Flectobacillus major DSM 103: one gene and its partner. The protein of the gene in region 1 interacts with the protein of each later gene in a pairwise test. Links are inferred from orthologs where the notes say so. Each region holds a gene or a part of one and is shown in the gene's direction. Other genes may lie near its edges.

Region 1 (9,275 bases):
CTTGCCATGGGGTGTTTCTTCAATAAACCGAATCATGACGGCACTATCCAAATTTTGTCCATCAAATAGGCCAAATACCCCTGTATAATAGCCCCGTTCGTATCCTTCGGCAGCTTTGATAATCTCTTGGGTTTGAGGCTTGGGAGCTCCAGTAATAGAACCCGCAGGTAGCATTTTGAAAAATAAAGTACCCAATTGTTCATAATAATTGATAGGGAGTTTACCACAAATTTCTGAACTAACTTGTAATAATTCTCCTTCATGTGTAGCGACTTTGTCGATATACCGAAACCTTTCAACCCAAACTTTTTCGGCTATCATACTAATATCATTTCTGATTAAATCTACAATTGTAGCATGCTCGGCCAGTTCTTTTTTATCTTTCAAAATAAGCTCTTCGGCATCGGGTATTTGTGCCGAAATAGTACCCTTCATAGGGTGCGAAGAAATAATGCCATGATTGATTTGTACAAAAGTTTCTGGAGAAAAAAGCACAAAGTCGTCTTTGAAAAGCAACTGATATTTAGAGGTATTTCTCGCAAAAATCTGAGCTAAAGTAAGGTTTACCGAAATAGGCGTTGGCTTGGTTAAATTGACCAAAAAGCTATCGCCCCTTTGCAAATGTTGATGTACTTTATCAAACGATTGCTGGTACTCATCCAACGAAATAGGATATTTATCTAGCTGTATATCAACCGCTTCACTCTTATTAAAATCAAAATTAGTTACATCTCCTATTTTGAAATAAATTCCAGTATTCGCAACTTCGGTCAGTGGTAAAATAACGGGTTTTTGCATTTCATAATCAATCACAAACAAAAACGGAGTACGAGATTGTCCTAATTGATTCATCTTGTCAATGGCTAGTAAGGCAGCCGAAGGAAGTATTTGTTTTTTGTAATTCATTTACTAAGGCCAAAGGCCGAAATATTATTATTTTCTATTCCGAAACTCAAATCGCTAACTATATTACAATAGAAAGACCTGTAAGGTTTCGCAACCTTGCAGGTCTTTTTTAGTATTTCAACAAAAAAATGGTAAGTCGTTATGCTACAAAAGTTCTTCCTTTTTCGATAGCCTTTGCCAAACCGCTTGCATCCGAGCCTCCAGCCGTTGCAAAAAACGCCTGACCGCCTCCTCCACCTTTTACTTCCTTGGCCAATTCACGTACAATCTGACCAGCATTCAACCCTTTTTCTGCTACCAAGTTGTCGGCAATCATAACCGCCAATTGTGGTTTTCCTGCAATTTCTGCTCCCAAAACACAATACAAATCACCTACTTTTGCTTTCAGTTCATAAGCCAATTGCTTGAGGGCATCGGCCGATGCTACTTCTACTACTTCTACAATAGTATTTACAGTACCCACTGCCACAATTTTGTTGAGTAGGCGGTCTTTGGTAGCTTGTAATTTTTCTTGCTCAAAAGCCTCGATTTTTTTGCTAAGTGTATTCTTTTCTTCCAAAAGAGTAGCTACTGCTTTTACCAAATCTTTGGGTGCTTTCAGTAAGTCGTTCAGTTGGTCTAAAATGATTTCTTGCTGACGCAAAATTTCAAAAGCTTTCTCTGACGTAACAGCTTCGATACGGCGTACGCCTGTTGCTACCGAGCTTTCAGCAACAATCTTGAACAAGCCGATATTGCCCGTAGCAGGCACATGCGTACCTCCACAAAGCTCTACTGAATAGTTTTTGTCGAAAGTAATAACACGAACAAAATCGCCATATTTTTCGCCAAACAAGGCCATTGCACCACGTGAAGTAGCCTCTGCAATTGGCACGTTACGTTCTTCGAGCAATGGAATATTTTCACGGATTTTTTGATTAACGATTTCTTCTACCTTGGCTATTTCCTCGTCGGTTACTTTCTGGAAATGCGAGAAGTCAAAACGCAATACTTCGTCATTGACCAATGACCCTTTTTGATTGACATGCGTACCCAATACTTGCTTGAGGGCAGCCTGCATCAAGTGCGTTGAAGTGTGATTGTTATTGGTTAATTTACGACGAGACAAATCAATACTTGCTTTGAGTGGTTCGTCCGACACCAATTCTTCAAAACGCTTGTCATTTACCAAGTGAACAATTAGGTCATTTTCCTTTTTGGTATCTACTACTTGCAAAGCTACACCGCCCAAAGTGATTGTACCTTTGTCGCCAACTTGTCCACCCGACTCGGCGTAGAAAGGCGTTTTGTCCAATACCACTTTGTATTGTGTACCTTGTTTGTTTTGTACTTTTTGGTATTTTACGATAGAAGAAACTGTTTCAAATTCGTCGTAACCCACAAATTCGATTTTGTCAACCTCTTGTAAAATTACCCAGTCTTCGGCCGAAGTGGTAGCATCTTTACGAGAACGTTCTTTTTGAGCTTGTAAAGCCGCCTTATAGCCCTCTTCGTCGATTGATAAGCCATTTTCACGAGCAATCAAGGCTGTTAGGTCGACAGGGAAACCGAAGGTATCGTTGAGCTCAAATACTACTTCGCCATTAATAATGGTTTGGTTAGTAGCTTTTAGGTCAACTGTAATTTTATCTAATAACTTCAAGCCATTTTCGAGGGTACGCAAGAAAGAATTTTCTTCTTCCAAAATCACTTTAGCCACAAAGTCTTGTTGCGAAATTAATTCAGGAAATACGCCATCAAATTGAGCCGACAACAAAGGCACAATTGAATGCAAAAACGGTTCTCTAAATCCTAAATAAGTATATCCATAACGCACAGCACGACGCAAAATACGACGAATTACGTAGCCCGCTTTGTTGTTGGATGGTAACTGGCCGTCGGCAATAGCAAAAGCAATAGCACGAATATGATCGGCAATTACCCGAAGGGCAATATCAGTCCATTTTTCTTGTCCGTAAGTTTTACCAGCTTTGCCAGCAATAAACTGGATAGTACCTTGAAAAACGTCGGTATCGTAATTAGACTGCTTGCCTTGAATAGCCATACAAAGGCGTTCAAAGCCCATACCTGTATCGACGTGCTTGGCAGGAAGAGGTACTAACGAACCATCGGCCATGCGTTCAAACTGCATGAATACGTTGTTCCAGATTTCGACAACCTGAGGGTGGTCGGCATTAACCAAATCTTTCCCTGGTGTATTGGCTACTTCGTCGGCATTGCGTAAATCAATATGGATTTCAGAACAAGGGCCACAAGGACCTGTTTCGCCCATTTCCCAGAAATTATCTTTTTTGTTTCCAAGAATGATACGGTCTTCGCCTACAATGGCCTTCCAGATATCCCAAGCTTCTTGGTCGAAAGGAACGCCGTCTTTTTCGTCGCCTTTAAATACCGAAACATAGATTCTATCTTTGGGTAACTTATATACTTCTGTAAGTAACTCCCAAGACCAAGCCAAAGCCTCTTTTTTGAAATAATCACCAAACGACCAATTGCCCAACATTTCAAACATGGTATGGTGATAGGTATCAAAGCCCACATCTTCGAGGTCGTTGTGCTTTCCCGAAACTCTCAAACATTTTTGGGTATCGGCAATACGCTTTGAAGGTGGAGTACCGTTACCTAAGAAAAAATCCTTGAATTGAGCCATACCCGAGTTGTTGAACATCAAGGTTGGGTCGTTTTTTGCTACTAGTGGAGCGGAAGGAACAATCAAGTGACCTTTTGATACAAAAAAGTCCAAGAACTGCTGTCTTATTTCTCTGGAAGTCATTTGTAATTTTATGATTAAAAAATAGTGATTTTCAGATGATATATGTCACACATATTCACTATTTATATTTTTGTACGAATATGATTCCTTGATTTTTCGATAAAAATTTTATCTTTGCTTAAAATCAATTTTTTGCAAAATTAGTTGTTTTCAAGATGAAGAACGATATTGTTGGTCAATCATTTTCAGTATTGGCTGTACTTTTTATCTGAGCATCTATATTAACCGCTTATAATGAGAATATTAGCACTAAAAATACTTATTCCTAGCGAGTTTATTTTATTGCAATTTTTACTTTGAATAGAGAGAATCAAAGCTATCCATGACTTTATACCCATAGGTTCCTCTCGAATATTTGATATTATGCAAAATCTTACAAAGCGTTATTACTCTATTTCGGAGGTAGCTCAGATGTTTAATATCAACATCTCGAAGCTGCGTTTTTGGGAAGAACAGTTCCCTACGCTCAACCCAAAACGTGACCGTTCTGGGGATAGAAAATATACACAACAAGATATTAATCATTTGAAAGAAATCATTCAACTCGTTAATGAGGATGGACACACGATAGATGGTGCCAAAAAAGCCCTCGAAAGAAATAAGCAACGAAAAACAACTAATCAAAATGTAGTGGATACATTGGTTGGGCTTCGGGATTTTTTTAAAAAACTAAGAGACTCTTTGGATGAAAATGGAGAGGAAAATGACGAACCTTTTTTATAAAAATTTAGTATTATCACCTATTCCTACACAATAATTGATTGATCAAACTTTCTACAAGCATTCAATATTTCTATACCTGACTATGATGTCCTCAGAAAAAATTGCCCAAGTGGCCTTATCGTTAGTTCCTAAAATTGGCGATGTTCTTGTTAAACAACTCATTAGCTATTGTGGCTCGGCCGAGCAGGTATTCAAAACACCCAAGGCAAAGCTCTTGAAGATTCCAAATATAGGCGAAACCCTCGCTCAAAATATCCAAGCTAAAGCCATTTTTGAAAAAGCAACTCGTATTGTAGAACAGGCTCAAAAAGAGCAAGTTGATATTATATTTTATACAGACGAGCAATATCCAAACCGCCTCAAAACTTTGTACGATGCTCCTGCTATTCTGTATTTTAAAGGCAAATGTTCATTGAATACTCCCAGAACAATTGCTATAGTAGGCACTCGACAAATTACCGAGTACGGCAGGCATATTACCGAACAAATCGTTGGAGATTTGGCACAACACAATATCCTTTGTATTAGTGGGCTAGCCTTTGGGGTTGATATTGTGGCTCATAAAGCTTGCCTAAAATACCAGATTCCGACTTTGGGTATTATGGCCAATGGCATCAATAAAGTGTATCCTTTACAGCATAAATCTACCGCTTTACAAATGCTAGAAACAGGGGGTGTTTTGTCGGAACATCCGTTTGGAGTAGAGCCAGAGCCTCCTTATTTTCCTAGAAGAAATAGAATTATTGCGGGAATGTCGGATGCCACCATTGTGGTAGAGGCCGCCATAAAGGGAGGTGCATTAATTACGGCTGAATTTGCTAATAATTATCATCGAGATGTTTTTGCAGTGCCTGGCCAAATCGGGAAATCCTTTTCGGAAGGTTGTAATAAGTTGATTAGAAATAATAAAGCCCAGATTTATACGCAGGTCAATGATATAGTAGAAGCCCTAAATTGGGATTTGGCTAGCCCCAATACCTCGCTACAAATTCCTATTCCCGACTTTTCGGGCTTGTCTACCGACGAAAGCCAAGTAATGGCATTGCTCCACAAAAATGGCACAATGCACATTGACGAACTAAGCTGGCAATCACAAATATTTATGGCAAAGCTTTCTTCTATTTTATTAAGTTTAGAATTTCAGGGCTATATCAAATCACTCCCTGGCAAAAAATATAGCGTTACTTAGCGAAAAGTAAACTGCTTCAAAAACTCGTCTTTATAATTACGACTTAGTGGTATAGCTACGTTGTCTATCATGAGCTCTTGTTCGGTAAATGATTCTACTTTATCTAAATGAATCGCATACGAACGATGTACCCTTACCAGTTTTTCGTAAGGAATGCGTTCTAAAATAGTATTCATAGTAAGCCTAACTACAAATTTTCGTTGGGTTGTTACAATAATAGTATAACTATTGTTGGATTCTAAATAAAGAATATCTACCAAACGCACTTTTACAAATTGATAATGTTGTTTGATAAAGATATAATCGTCTATTTGTAAAATACATTCACGCCCTATTTTGTCTTTTTCTATTTCTAAAGCATTTATAGGCAACTTTTTATGTCGCATTTGGTTATTGTACGCAGCCAAATGAATAGCAATACCGAGGTTGTCATACAAAAAAGGTTTGGTAAAATAGGCCGATGGTAATGTTCTAAGAGCCGCTTTGAGGGTATCTTTATTAGAGCTTTCGACCAAATAAATCAATGGGATTTTCTTCAGTTGTAGCAATTGTTCGCAAATCAGCATTCCTTTTCTCTCTTGTTCATTGGTAATATCACATAATAGCACATCTACCTGATTATTCCGAAATAAATCCATTGCCTTGCTGATTTGATTGGTACAAGCAATAATTTGGCATTGTTCATTTTCTAAAAAATCTATTAGTTTAGAGTCGATAGGAATGTCATCTTCTATAATAAGGATTTTGACATTATCTGTTTTCATGAGTGTGTTATTTTATACTTGCCAGTATCAAGTGAATAATTTAAAACCTTGTCTTTGCAATTGTTTCGGCTTCACTACTTTTATGCTATGATTAAAAACAGGGATTTTTGATTGAAACTTATCAAGCTGAACAATGGTTATTCAGCATCTTCATAAAAATAACTATGCGACAAGGTACTTCCAATTACTACTTTGCTGTATTGATTCAATTTGATATAAAAATACCAAGCACTTTTATAAATATGTTGAATTGCTCAACAATTTTATTTCACAGAATTGGGTGAAGTACTATTGACTATCAAATACTTACAGGCTATTTAGTATTTACTAATTTAGTTAAAATATTGTTATTTAGATAATATCATTATGAGGCAATTTTCAATTGGTCTTTTGGAATATATAGCGTAAAAATTGTGCCATTCTGGTTATGGATATGGTATGTACCCGAAACCTGCTTGCTCAACGAAACGATCAACTGTTTGCCAAAAGATACCCCCTTTTGATTCCATTTGGCTAGGTCAATTCCAATACCATTATCGGCAACATTTAGTGTAATGCCATCGCCAACTTTGAAGCTAATGCTCAAGCTTGGTTTTTGAATACCCTGATAAGCATATTTAAAGGCATTGGTAATTAGCTCATTAAGAATCAGCCCCAAGGGTATTCCCAAATCTACGTCTACTTCTTCCTGTACTACCTCTAGGTTGAGGGTAAAATTGTCACGGTCGTAGCCATAGGAATCCATGATATTTTCTACCAAATCAACGATATATTCTCGCATATTGATAGTGGTAATATGTTCGGTTTGGTATAGTTTCTGGTGAATTAGCGACATGGCTTCTACCCTTCTTTGTCCAGTTTGTACAGCCCTGATGGCATTGTCATCTTTTAGTCCGTATGTTTGTAAGTTGAGCAGACTCGATACAATCGACAAATTATTTTTTACTCGATGATGTAACTCCTTCATCATCAGCTTTAATTTGTCGGCTTGTTCCTGAATTTTGGCGTTTTGTACTATAAGTAAGTCGTTTTTTTGCTCAATTAGCCTTTTTTGCTTGAAAGATACCAATCCAAAAAAGACCAAAATACCAATCAAAATAGCGGCTACTACTAAGAAAACCATTTTTATTTGGTTTTCTTGGTAAAGGTTAGAAATTTGGTGTTCTTTTTTATCGTTTTCATATTTGGTTTGTAATTCGGCAATACGTTGCGAAACATCCTCATTGCGAATACTGTCGTTCAAGGCTGTTTGTTTTTTATGGGCTTGCAACGATTTTTCAAAATCCCCCTGATTTTCGTACAATCTCGACAATACATCATAAGCATCGGCCTGAAAGTATTTGCGTTCTTTAATATTATTGGCCAATTGAATACCTGTTAGTGCCGATTCAATCCCTTTGTCGAAATCTTTTTTACCTAGCAAAGCCCAAGCCATATTGATATATATAGCCGATTGAGAAAAGGTATCATCTGGGCCTATACTGGATAATGCTTTGCGGTATTGTTCAATGGCATTGTTGTATTGATGAAGGTTTTTATAGTGTACTCCTACATTTATCAAACCACTGATATATTCTTCGTTTAAATTTGCCTTTTTCAATAAGGGTAACGCCTTCAGCCCATAGTCGAGTGCCAAATGCGATTTGCCTTGTTTGTCGGCAATAATTCCCAAACTATTATACGCATACCCCAAGATTTCGGGAATTCTGTATTTGCTACCCAATTCTTTGGCTTGGTTATATATTTTAGTGGCTTCATCGAGGGTTTCCTGTCGGTCGTACACATTTCCGATTTTAATCAGTGTACGCCCCATCATGAGGCGGTCGTTCTGTTCCTCAAAAAATGACAAAGCTTTTTGTAAATATTTTAGGGCATCGGCATGTTTTTCTTCGTTGGCTTCGAGTGTACCTAACTTATAATAGGCAGATGCTTCTAAACTTTTCAAGTGCTTTTTTTCACTTATATTCAAGGCTTCATTTAGCAGCCTTACACTATTAACATAATCATGTTTTTTCTCGTGTTGGTCATAGTAGTTTAGTATTGTTTCTACTTTTTCCCTATCAGAAGAAATGCTAGCCAATGCTGTATTTAAGCTATCATAATTTTGGGCTAGCCCGCCCAAGCACCACAATAGGCCCCCTAAAAATATACTTAACTTTCTCATATCAAAACCCTTAAAATACTTAATAATCGTTTTCCAATAGCCCAACAAGTACCCATTACTTGCTATAACCTCAAGCTTGTATTTCAAGTTTTGGAATTATTGACTAGACCTTCATATTTCTATCATATTCGTATTACCATAGGCAATTACCCATCGTATTTATAGAATTCTAGAAATGAAAGACTTACTTTACTTAGGATATAAAACACCTTTACAACAATGAGACGGTATATATGAAAGTGGATGAAGAGTAAAACAAATATATTACTACTACGTACAACAAGGCAATAATATTATATATTAATGAAGAAAAAAATACACAAATGAACAATGCCCTATTAAAGCAATGGTTATTTTCGCTATTACTTTAATAGGACTGTTTTTTATATTGTAATGCTTATACACCCCAAGTAGCAGGGTCATGACGCCATTCTTGTAGAGTAATCAGTTGGCTTTCAGAAACATATTTTTTCTTTACAGCTTCTTCCAACAAGGTTTCGTAGTCGCTCAAAGTATAGAATTTCAAGCCTTTTGCTCCAAAGTTTTCGGTGGCTACCGAAAACCCATAAGAAAAAATAGCTACCATACCCAATACATCTGCACCAGCCTCGCGAAGAGCCTCAGCAGCTTTCAGTGAGCTTCCGCCTGTCGATACCAAGTCTTCGATAAGTACTACTTTTTGGCCTTTTTTAATTTCACCCTCAATCTGATTGCCCATACCATGTTTTTTAGGCTCAGGACGAACATAACAGAAAG
Region 2 (9,397 bases), 1.5 Mb from region 1 along the record:
ATGCCGCTCCGTACTTTAGGGTATTTAATCCTACTTTACAAACACAAAAGTTTGATAAACAGTTGGAATATATCAAAAAATGGGTTTCCGAATTAAATACGCTTAGCTATCCACAACCTATTGTAAATCATGAATTTGCAAGGAAAAGAGTGTTGGATGCGTATCAAAAAGCCTTGAAAAAAGAATAGACAACCAAACGGTTTCTTAGTGCATAGTCTTTTTATGCACTAAGAAACCGTTTTATCGTTAAAGTAGTATCTATTACTTTTGATTAGAAGTATCTTCTAGCACCAACACCCAGTCGTTGCCATAGCCTGTGCTGGGTGGCGACATTTTTTGTTGACCTTGATTTTCAATAACAAAGCTTGGTTTACTAATACCTGTTTTGGGGTCATACCAAAATGCTTTAAGTTGTTTGCCTGAAATTTTGCCTAGTACAAGTGTAAAAGCTTTGCCTGCTGCGGTGTATACCCACGCATAGCTACTTCCACGAGTGGCTTGGATGCGTTCGGCAGCTGCCAAATCGTTTTCTATGATCAATGACTGGTCGGGTATTCGCTCGGTAATAGGATAGCTTTCTATTAATTTTCTCAAAAATTTCATTTGATTAGCCCCAGGCAACAGTAGTGCCTCTTGCCAGTAGATATGAGGGTTATTGACCGCCTCTTGATTGGGGGCATAAAATTGCCAAATATCATGACAACCGTAAGTATGCCCAAAAGCTCCAGCAAAAACATCTAAATAGGCATATTTTCGAACATCGTAGGCACTGGAAACCCCCAAATCGTTGGCATTGAAGCATACAGGGTGGTCTTCATAAATGGGTTCGGCATCTAATACGGGCTTTATGGGCTGATACAAGTAGGCTTGATATATTTTGTTATAAATGGCTTGGTCTCGACAATGTCCATTTTGAAACATATTAAAATCTAACCATTTATCGTCATGAAACCACTCACTTGCCCCTTTTTGGTTAGGTTGAGGATGAAATGTAATAAAAGCTTTATCTGAGCCACCCACGCCATCTTCAATTCCCGATGCCATAGCTCGCCAAATAGCAATATGTTGGTTGTTTTGTGGATTGCGGTCACCGCCTAATATCCAAATAATATGCTGTTTGTTTTTATAGCGTTGCCCTATCCATTTACCGTATATCTTGGCATTTACTTCATTGAAAATTTCGGGGCCTGTTCCCCACGAGCTTTTCCATATTTTGTCACCCCAAGTAGGCAATAGCCCAATCGTGAGGCCATATTCTTCAGCCTTCTGAATAATGTAGTCTACGTGCTCAAAATAACTTTCATTGGGCTGAGTGGGGTCGTCGTTTTTGAGAGGCGTATTACCATAAGGGTTAGGCGTATGTAGGCCGTCAAATTCAGCTAATACAACAGCTTGAATAAGGGTAAAGCCTTGTTCTGCTCGTTTTTTGAGGTATTGGTCGGCTTCTTCACGATTGAGGCGATGAAATAACTCCCATGCTGTATCGCCAATCCAAACAAATGGCTTTTGATTTTTTAAGATAAAATGATGGTTGTCGCTTAGGCTAAATTGAGCTTCTGCGAAGATTGTATTGGCAATAAAGAATAGAAATAGGAAGAGTTTTTTCATCGTAATAAAGATTCATGTAAAATAAGTTGGAAGTTTTAAAATTAATATTTTCCAGAAAATTAACTATTTGCTTTTCAAACGTAACATTCCTATTCAAATTCTTTGGGGGTAGTTGAGGTTATTATTGTGAGGATATTATTCTATTGGCTGTGTCGTTTGCCTCTTCCTAAGGAGTAATACTTTGGGGCAACAGCTTTTCGCGTAATAAATTATTGATTTCTTGAGTGACTATCGTGTCCGAATGGGGTCTTAACAATACTATTTAGGGCGGTTACACCTTCTGTAGCCACTATATAATGTTGTGTAGATTTCAAGAAAGGTGTGGGATAATCTCCCACACCTTCTTTGTTTTGTTAGTTTTTATCAAATTTTAATTCATTTTTCAGGCCGCTAAAGCTGCGAATATCTAATGCCAAAGACCCAATTTTGAGTTCTATTTCTACCCGAATCGGTATTTTGTTGTCATCGTTAGATACCCAAATTTTAACAGATTCTTCATCTTGAAAAAAATTATTTTTGGGCAACATCGGAATAATCATATAGGTTTCTATTTTACCAAATTTGGTTTTAATAGTTTCTTTTCCTTTAAACTTCAATCGCATATTATAAAGTTTGTTATCGAAAAAAAACGTTAGAGGGAGGCTTTCGCCAGGTTTTGTTTTGGCAAAATCCATAGCCCTAACATAATAATAACTACTGACTACGTCTTGTACACCTTCGGGAATAGTGAAGACTTTTTTCTCTTTATTATCGTCCAACTCGTAGGTTCGGGCTTGTTTTTGGGCATGGTCAAAAATCACCCTTTCCTCTGTTCTGTAGCCTCCTTCTTGTTTTTTCATATAAAACTGCTGAGGTATAATCTTCTCGCTGTCGATATGCGAAGCCCAAGTATCACGTACACGAGTTACCCAGTCGGTTACGCCTGTAGTGCGTCCATTTACTACAACTTTATAGCAAGGTCGGCCATTGGCCAGTTGAAACTTGTCGTCTACATCTACAACTGCTTCGGCAGCATTGACAAATCCATAGTGTACACGGTATTCGATGTGTTCGCCTTTTACCAAGCTTGTAGGTTGTTCGATACTATTATCTTGTTGGTTTGCCCTAAATCCCATTATTCCGATTAAGATAGCAAGGCCAAACATGGTTTTTTTCATACTTTTGGTACTGTTTAAAAGTTAACTCGTGGTTCAAGTAGGAAATGCCTATTGATACGTTTTAGACAAATCTTTCATAAAAGTCGAAAAGTTGCTTTTATGTTTTTCTTCAAAAAGTGTTTCAAACTGATTTTGTTGGGCATTATAGGTTTTGAAACCAATAAAATAAGCATTATTGGGCAATTCGGCTAGTGGTATATCGGTTTTGGTATCATACTTTTTTTTGCGAAGCACCACTTGCTGGTAGATACGCTCTTGGTCTTGTACGATATGTTTGATAAACGCGTATTTTAAAGAATCCTTATATTTTTTTGGATATTCTGGTTGAAATGTCTGATAAAGGCTATCCAATGCCAGCGTACTTTTGTTGAGATGTGCCACCAAAAGCTTTTTCCAGACCTTGGATTGGGTATATTTTTTATATATTGGTGACTCCTTGCCGTATTTAGCCAGTAGGTAGCGTTTTGCACCATAATCGCCAATAAAATTGGCGAGGTTTTCACTGGTTTCATGGTCATTTTTAATAAATATAGTGCCATGTACCATTTCATGGATAATCAAACTGGCTAGCTTGCCTTCTGGATAAAAAAGCATACTCGACAAAATAGGCTCGGGAAGCCAGCCCAACGTAGAATATGCCGCTCCTTGACCAAGGTCGGTATCATAACCAGCCTTTTTCCATTTGTTTTCTTCAGCCACCGCCATTGTCGAGTCAAAGAACCCTTTATATGAAAACTTGCCTATAATAGGAAAATCAAAATCTACTCCTTTTACTTGATATGGTTCAGCTACAGTTACTAAATATACGAGCGGTTTACCTTTTTGGTCAAATAAAGTTTGGTACACATCAGGATTATCTTTGAGTCCAAGCGAATCGCTAGCAAAGCGTTTAATTTCGGCAATCAGCCTGATTTTTTCTTTCAGCGAATCCGCTACATTAGGGTCTTCGAGTACCTCTTTTAGTGGGCGAGTATTGAAGGCTACATTGAGCCCGCCTTTGGCCTGTTGGTACAAATAGACCGACCACTGCCATTGCCAGACCACAATGCCCAATAATACTATTAATAGTGTAAGGATAATTCTTTTTTTGGTGAACATCTGAAATATAACCCGTTTAGAAATACGTTATAATAAGTAAGAATGCCGATATTGAGTATCAATAAGTATCTCTACCTTTTGGCTGAATATGCTCTTGAAATCATTTTGTTTATTAATCCTAAATGAATATGTTATTTGGAATAGGGTGTTTCATGATAGCATTGAATTAAACATATATCAGTCACTCAATTATACCAGTTCAACATAGCACTGATATAATACAAAATTAGCCTATTATCTATAGGAAATGATATTTATGAAAAATATTGTGTAATCGGTACAAAGAGCCTTTTAAAGATATTGTTTGTATGTTTTTTATTCAAAAATAAAAAAGCTGTTTATTTTTTGCGGAAAATTTTTCAATAAAAAATACCTTTTTTGGTATAAAACTTGTAATTTCACTTTTGGAATACAAAAAGCCTCCTACAATCTGCCGAGGTGAAAAGGTAATAAAAGGTGTTTTTTTTATTTGAATAAAACTTTATACCTTGCTATTCTAATAGTATCAAGAATCGAAACATTGGCGATAGGAAACTACCCGCTACAAATACAATTAATTATTATAATACAACATGGCAAAGCAACAAGCAGAGGCTACTAACCCAGCAGCCGAGAAATTAAAAGCCTTACAAACTACCCTCGAACGACTAGACAAAACTTACGGAAAGGGAACGGTAATGCGTTTGTCTGATAGCAAAGTATTGGATGTACCTGTTATTTCGACAGGTTCTTTGGGATTGGACTTAGCCCTAGGAATAGGTGGCGTACCACGTGGAAGAATAGTAGAAGTATACGGGCCTGAATCGTCGGGTAAAACTACTTTGGCCATGCACTGTATTGCCGAAGCACAAAAAGGAGGAGGTTTGGCTGCATTTATCGATGCCGAACACGCTTTTGACCGCTCTTATGCCGAAAAATTGGGAATAGATACCAGCCAATTATTGATTTCTCAGCCAGATAATGGTGAACAAGCCTTAGAAATTGCCGAGCAGTTGATTAGCTCAGGTGCTGTAGATATTTGTGTGATTGACTCTGTGGCAGCCCTTGTACCAAAGGCCGAGCTAGAAGGCGATATGGGCGATTCAAAAATGGGTTTACAGGCTCGTTTGATGTCGCAGGCTCTTCGTAAATTGACAGGGGTAATCAATAAAACAGGTTGTTGTTGTATTTTTATCAACCAACTTCGTGATAAGATTGGCGTGATGTTTGGTAGCCCAGAAACAACTACTGGTGGTAATGCCCTTAAATTCTATGCTTCTGTGCGTTTGGATATTAGAAGAATAGGACAAATCAAAGAAGGTGCAGACAATATCATTGGTAACCGTACTAAGGTGAAAGTGGTGAAAAACAAAATGGCTCCCCCTTTCAAAGTTATCGAGTTTGATATTATGTACGGCGAGGGTATTTCTAAAGCTGGGGAGGTACTAGACCTAGCGGTAGAATTAGAAATTGTCAAAAAATCTGGTTCTTGGTTTAGCTACGACGGTAATCGCCTTGGTCAAGGTCGTGATGCTGTAAAAGAAATGATTAAAGATAATCCAGAGTTGTTGGAAGAATTGGAAGCCAAAATCAAAGATAAAGTAAAAGGTGATGAAGCCGCTTTATTAGATCCAGAAGGAGGTGTTGTCGATGCCGACGAGTTGGACGAAAGCTTGTAAAAATAGTTGATTTACGGCAATATGCTTTGAAAAAGGAGAAAATCGAAAGGTTTTCTCCTTTTTTTATGAAAATTATTGTATTTTGAAATTTATAATCTTAACTAATTAAGTAAACTCTAAACGGCTTAACAATCCCTGTATGAAATCATGAAAAGGCTGTGACCTGTTATGCTCAAGCTTTCCATGCACTTTTTCATTAACAACTATAAAATCCTCTAAAATGTCGGTACATAAAAAACGCCGTAAAGTTGAAATTTGTCATAATTGTCATACTATTCTAACGCCCGAAGATAACTTTTGCTCAAACTGTGGGCAAGAAAATCATGATTTGAAAGTTGGTTTAGGACAGCTCCTGTATGATGTATTTGAAGGCATCACCAATTTTGATACCAAGTTTTATAACACAGCCAAATCTATTTTTGCCCAACCTGGCAAAATTACCAAAGATTTTCTGGAAGGGCGTAGAGCTAGATATGTGCCTCCAATTAGGCTATATCTGCTTACTTCGTTTGTGTTCTTTTTGGCTTTTGACGAGCTTATCGACAAGGCTATTGCCGATGGCTCAGATACTACCAAGGGGCTAATAGATGGTTTGACAGGCCGAAGCAGAGGGAATAATGACAATAGCGATGACAATGAGGCTCAAGAAACCCAAAATGCTCAGGCTAATAAAAAACTCGCTAGTATCAAACTAGAGCAGAGGCTTAAGAAATTAGGAAAGAAAAATCAGATAACTAATCTGAAAGCCTTGCTTGATTCGGCAGTGGTTCATGAAGACTCTGCCAAACAGGCAGCGTTGAAGGAAAAAATACAACTTGCTGAAAAGGAGCTTGCCAAAATCAAAAAAGAAGATAATGGTATTAATGCTGCAAGCAAGTTTATTAAATATGTAACAGAATTTAAAGTAAGTTCGTCAGAGATATTAGATGAAATGAATGTTGCCCGAGACGATACCCTTAGGCAGATTATAGATTCGCTTCCTGAGGCACAACATAGACCTTTATTGATTGATATTCAGAAACAGTTGGCTTATGATACCCTCAATGCCGAAGAGATGTTTGAGGTAGATGATGACTTGAAAAAGTACTTTACCGAAAAAATGGGGCGAACAGGTAAGTTTGAATATACCCTGATTTTGCATTCTATTAAAAACAAAGCGGTTGTAAAATTGAATATCAATAATGTAATAATTCCAGTAAAAGGAAGCGATGGCGAGGTAAGAAATACAGCCTATAAAAAGCGTATCTTAACGATGAGCAACGACGAACTCGATAGCTTGATTACAAAAGAGGAGCTAAAAACGAGTCCTTTTATGTTTTTGAAGAGAGGTTTGCTTCGCAATACTACCTATTATGAGCTGGCTTTGAATGAGGATGCCGAAAAGGCTATCTCCGAGATAATTCATTTTGGGGTAGGGGTTATTTCGTTCATGATGTTTATTTTGATGCCTATTGTGGGGCTAATGCTCAAGGTCGTTTATAGCAAGCGAATGCACAGTGCCTTTAGCTATCCGTTTCGTTGGATACGCTATATTATGGACTGGGTATTGTACATTTTGCGGATGAGAAAGCAGAGAAAATATACCAGAATACCTATGTTGGTAGAAGGCCATACACGGTTTTACTATGAGCATTTGATATTTTCAATACATATTCATTCGGTTTTTTTATTAATGGTAATGTTGATTGTAGGTATAGGTGTGTGGTTGGGTTATTGGCAGATGTCGCTAGGTATAGCCATGATAGGATTCATGATTTATTTTATGGTGTCGTTGAAAGTGGTGTATCGACAAGGCTGGTTCAAAACCTTCTTCAAGTCGGTATTATTGCTATTTATGTATAGTTTTACGTTTATTTTAGTACTTACCATTACTGGCAGTATCAAGTTTGCTTTGCAGTAGAGGCTTTTATGATATAAAACACGAGTCGTCCCGAATTTTGGAATAATTTAAAATAGAGAACTCTTGTTTGTTGCTATTAGGTCGTCAAGAAAACATTGAAGAGGCTTATCTTAGAAAAATAGGGGTTATTCATGAAAAGGGCGTTCGAAAAACTAATTTCGAACGCCTTTTTGTATGTTAAATTTCAGAATGACTATTCTTTAGCCGCAAAGCATTGTATCTCTACTGGTGAACAGCATATTCAAAATAATCAATCATTCACTAAATTTGGGATGACTTAGTTCAATAAACAATTAGTTATCTTTCTTGATATATGTTTTGTTACCATTTGCATTGATATAGTAACGTCCACCTTTTGGGCCTTCGTAGATGGTTCTACCTTTATCATCTTTTCCAAAAACCTTATCGTCGCCAGCCGCAGCTTTTTCAACTTTTTTGTCTACCTTTTTAGGTTCAGGTTTTACCGTTGGGTTTTTGTCGTCGGCTTTTTCTTTTTTCTCAGCTTTTTCCTTTTTCTCAGGTTTTTCAGCTTTTTCCTTTTTCTCAGGTTTTTCGGCTTTTTCTTTTTTCTCAGGTTTTTCGGCTTTTTCTTTTTTCTCAGGTTTTTCGGCTTTTTCCTTTTTCTCAGGTTTTTCGGCTTTTTCTTTTTTCTCAGGTTTTTCGGCTTTTTCTTTTTTCTCAGGTTTTTCGGCTTTTTCCTTTTTCTCAGGCTTCTCGGCTTTTTCTTTCTTTTCTTTTTTCTCTTTTTTAGCGTCTTTGGTTTCGTCTTGAGGTTTTTGAGCGGTTACATCAAATACAAATAGACCCGACAGTAACAGTGCGAAAGCAACTATTTTTTTCATGATAGAATGGATGTTGAAATTGTGAAATTTAAGAAACGTTAATTGGATAATCTAAAACTAATTTACACTTTTTTTGATTACTCCTAGTTAAGTTATAAAAAACTTATGTTTTCGACTTGAATAAAAAAAAATAGTCACTTTGTGCATATTAATCATCGTATCTGTCAAACCTACAATAAGCTGTAAAACAAAAGAAAATACTATGATAAAAAACAGTAAAGGTGGTATAAAGTGACTTTTTTATTAACTTACCAACGAAGGGTATTGTCCAATACCTCAGCTATGTTATTACTTAACTATCTTGAATTTATAGTAACATCAATTATGGAAGAACAACATCTTGAAAGCTCAGATTTTCTTAAAGATATCGTTATAGGTATGTCCGATGGGCTAACAGTTCCATTTGCTTTGGCGGCAGGACTTTCGGGGGCTGTCACACAAACCTCCATTATTACCACAGCAGGTATTGCCGAAATTGTAGCGGGTTCTATTGCTATGGGGTTGGGAGGATATTTGGCTGGCCAAACGGAGGTTGAGCATTACGAGTCAGAACTCAAGCGTGAGTTTGAAGAAGTAGAGCGTGTTCCAGAAAGAGAAAAAGAGGAAGTGCGTGAGGTATTTGCCGACTATGGTCTTGACTTAGCAACCCAAAATATTATTGTTGAGGCTTTGGCAAAAGACAAGAAAAAATGGGTTGATTTTATGATGAAATTTGAATTAGGCCTAGAAAAACCTGACATCAATAGGGCCAGAAACTCTGCTTTGACCATTGGGGTATCTTATATAGTAGGGGGGTGTATTCCGTTGTTGCCTTATTTCTTTGTCGAGAACTCTTTGGATGGCCTCAAGCTTTCGGCTATGATCACTTTGCTTGCTCTATTTATTTTTGGGTATTTTAAAAGCAAAGTTACAGGGCAAAATCCTGTAGGTGGGGCTTTAAAAGTAATGACAATCGGAACAGCCGCTGCTGCTGCTGCATTTTTTGTAGCCAAGCTATTTTAAATTAATTTGAAGCTATGATTTGCTCTTAGCAGATAAAAATGGGTTATCTGCTAAGAGAATGATGAGGTTATTTGTACAAAATAAGTAATTCAATATTCCTTTAATAGCCAATGGCGGTATCATCAGCTCTGA

What was found.
Region 2: the proteins of dprA (region 1) and recA interact in binary tests that used the Bacillus subtilis proteins (3 or more experiments, as listed by UniProt). The link is inferred for Flectobacillus major DSM 103 from one-to-one orthologs.

Annotation. Positions count from the first base shown.
Region 1 is NZ_KE386491.1:2,324,369-2,333,643, forward strand. Bases 3,753-6,537 are described here. They hold dprA (DNA-processing protein DprA), read left to right. Parts: upstream 3,753-4,484; coding sequence 4,485-5,591; downstream 5,592-6,537. Other genes in these bases: FLEMA_RS0113610 (MerR family transcriptional regulator), read left to right, coding at 4,043-4,402; FLEMA_RS0113655 (LytR/AlgR family response regulator transcription factor), read right to left, coding at 5,588-6,355. Also shown: FLEMA_RS0113585 (aminodeoxychorismate synthase component I), read right to left, coding at 1-906; alaS (alanine--tRNA ligase), read right to left, coding at 1,046-3,679; FLEMA_RS0113670 (histidine kinase dimerization/phosphoacceptor domain -containing protein), read right to left, coding at 6,720-8,606; pyrE (orotate phosphoribosyltransferase), read right to left, coding at 8,917-9,275. UniProt on the Bacillus subtilis protein: Protein that helps load RecA onto ssDNA during transformation. Binds cooperatively to circular ssDNA, is able to bridge different segments of DNA. Favors the loading of RecA onto SsbA- or SsbB-coated ssDNA and formation of RecA-DNA filaments.
Region 2 is NZ_KE386491.1:815,463-824,859, forward strand. The notes cover bases 3,572-6,478. They hold recA (recombinase RecA), read left to right. Parts: upstream 3,572-4,435; coding sequence 4,436-5,521; downstream 5,522-6,478. Other genes in these bases: FLEMA_RS0105290 (aminopeptidase), read right to left, coding at 3,572-3,863; FLEMA_RS0105300 (DUF3667 domain-containing protein), read left to right, coding at 5,742-6,478. In the rest of the region: FLEMA_RS0105275 (cryptochrome/photolyase family protein), read left to right, coding at 1-188; FLEMA_RS0105280 (glycoside hydrolase family 140 protein), read right to left, coding at 262-1,608; FLEMA_RS0105285 (DUF3108 domain-containing protein), read right to left, coding at 1,962-2,765; more of FLEMA_RS0105290, read right to left, coding at 2,814-3,571; more of FLEMA_RS0105300, read left to right, coding at 6,479-7,421; FLEMA_RS0105310 (hypothetical protein), read right to left, coding at 7,715-8,263; FLEMA_RS0105315 (VIT1/CCC1 transporter family protein), read left to right, coding at 8,588-9,265; ggt (gamma-glutamyltransferase), read right to left, coding at 9,366-9,397. UniProt on the Bacillus subtilis protein: Multifunctional protein involved in homologous recombination, DNA repair and competence.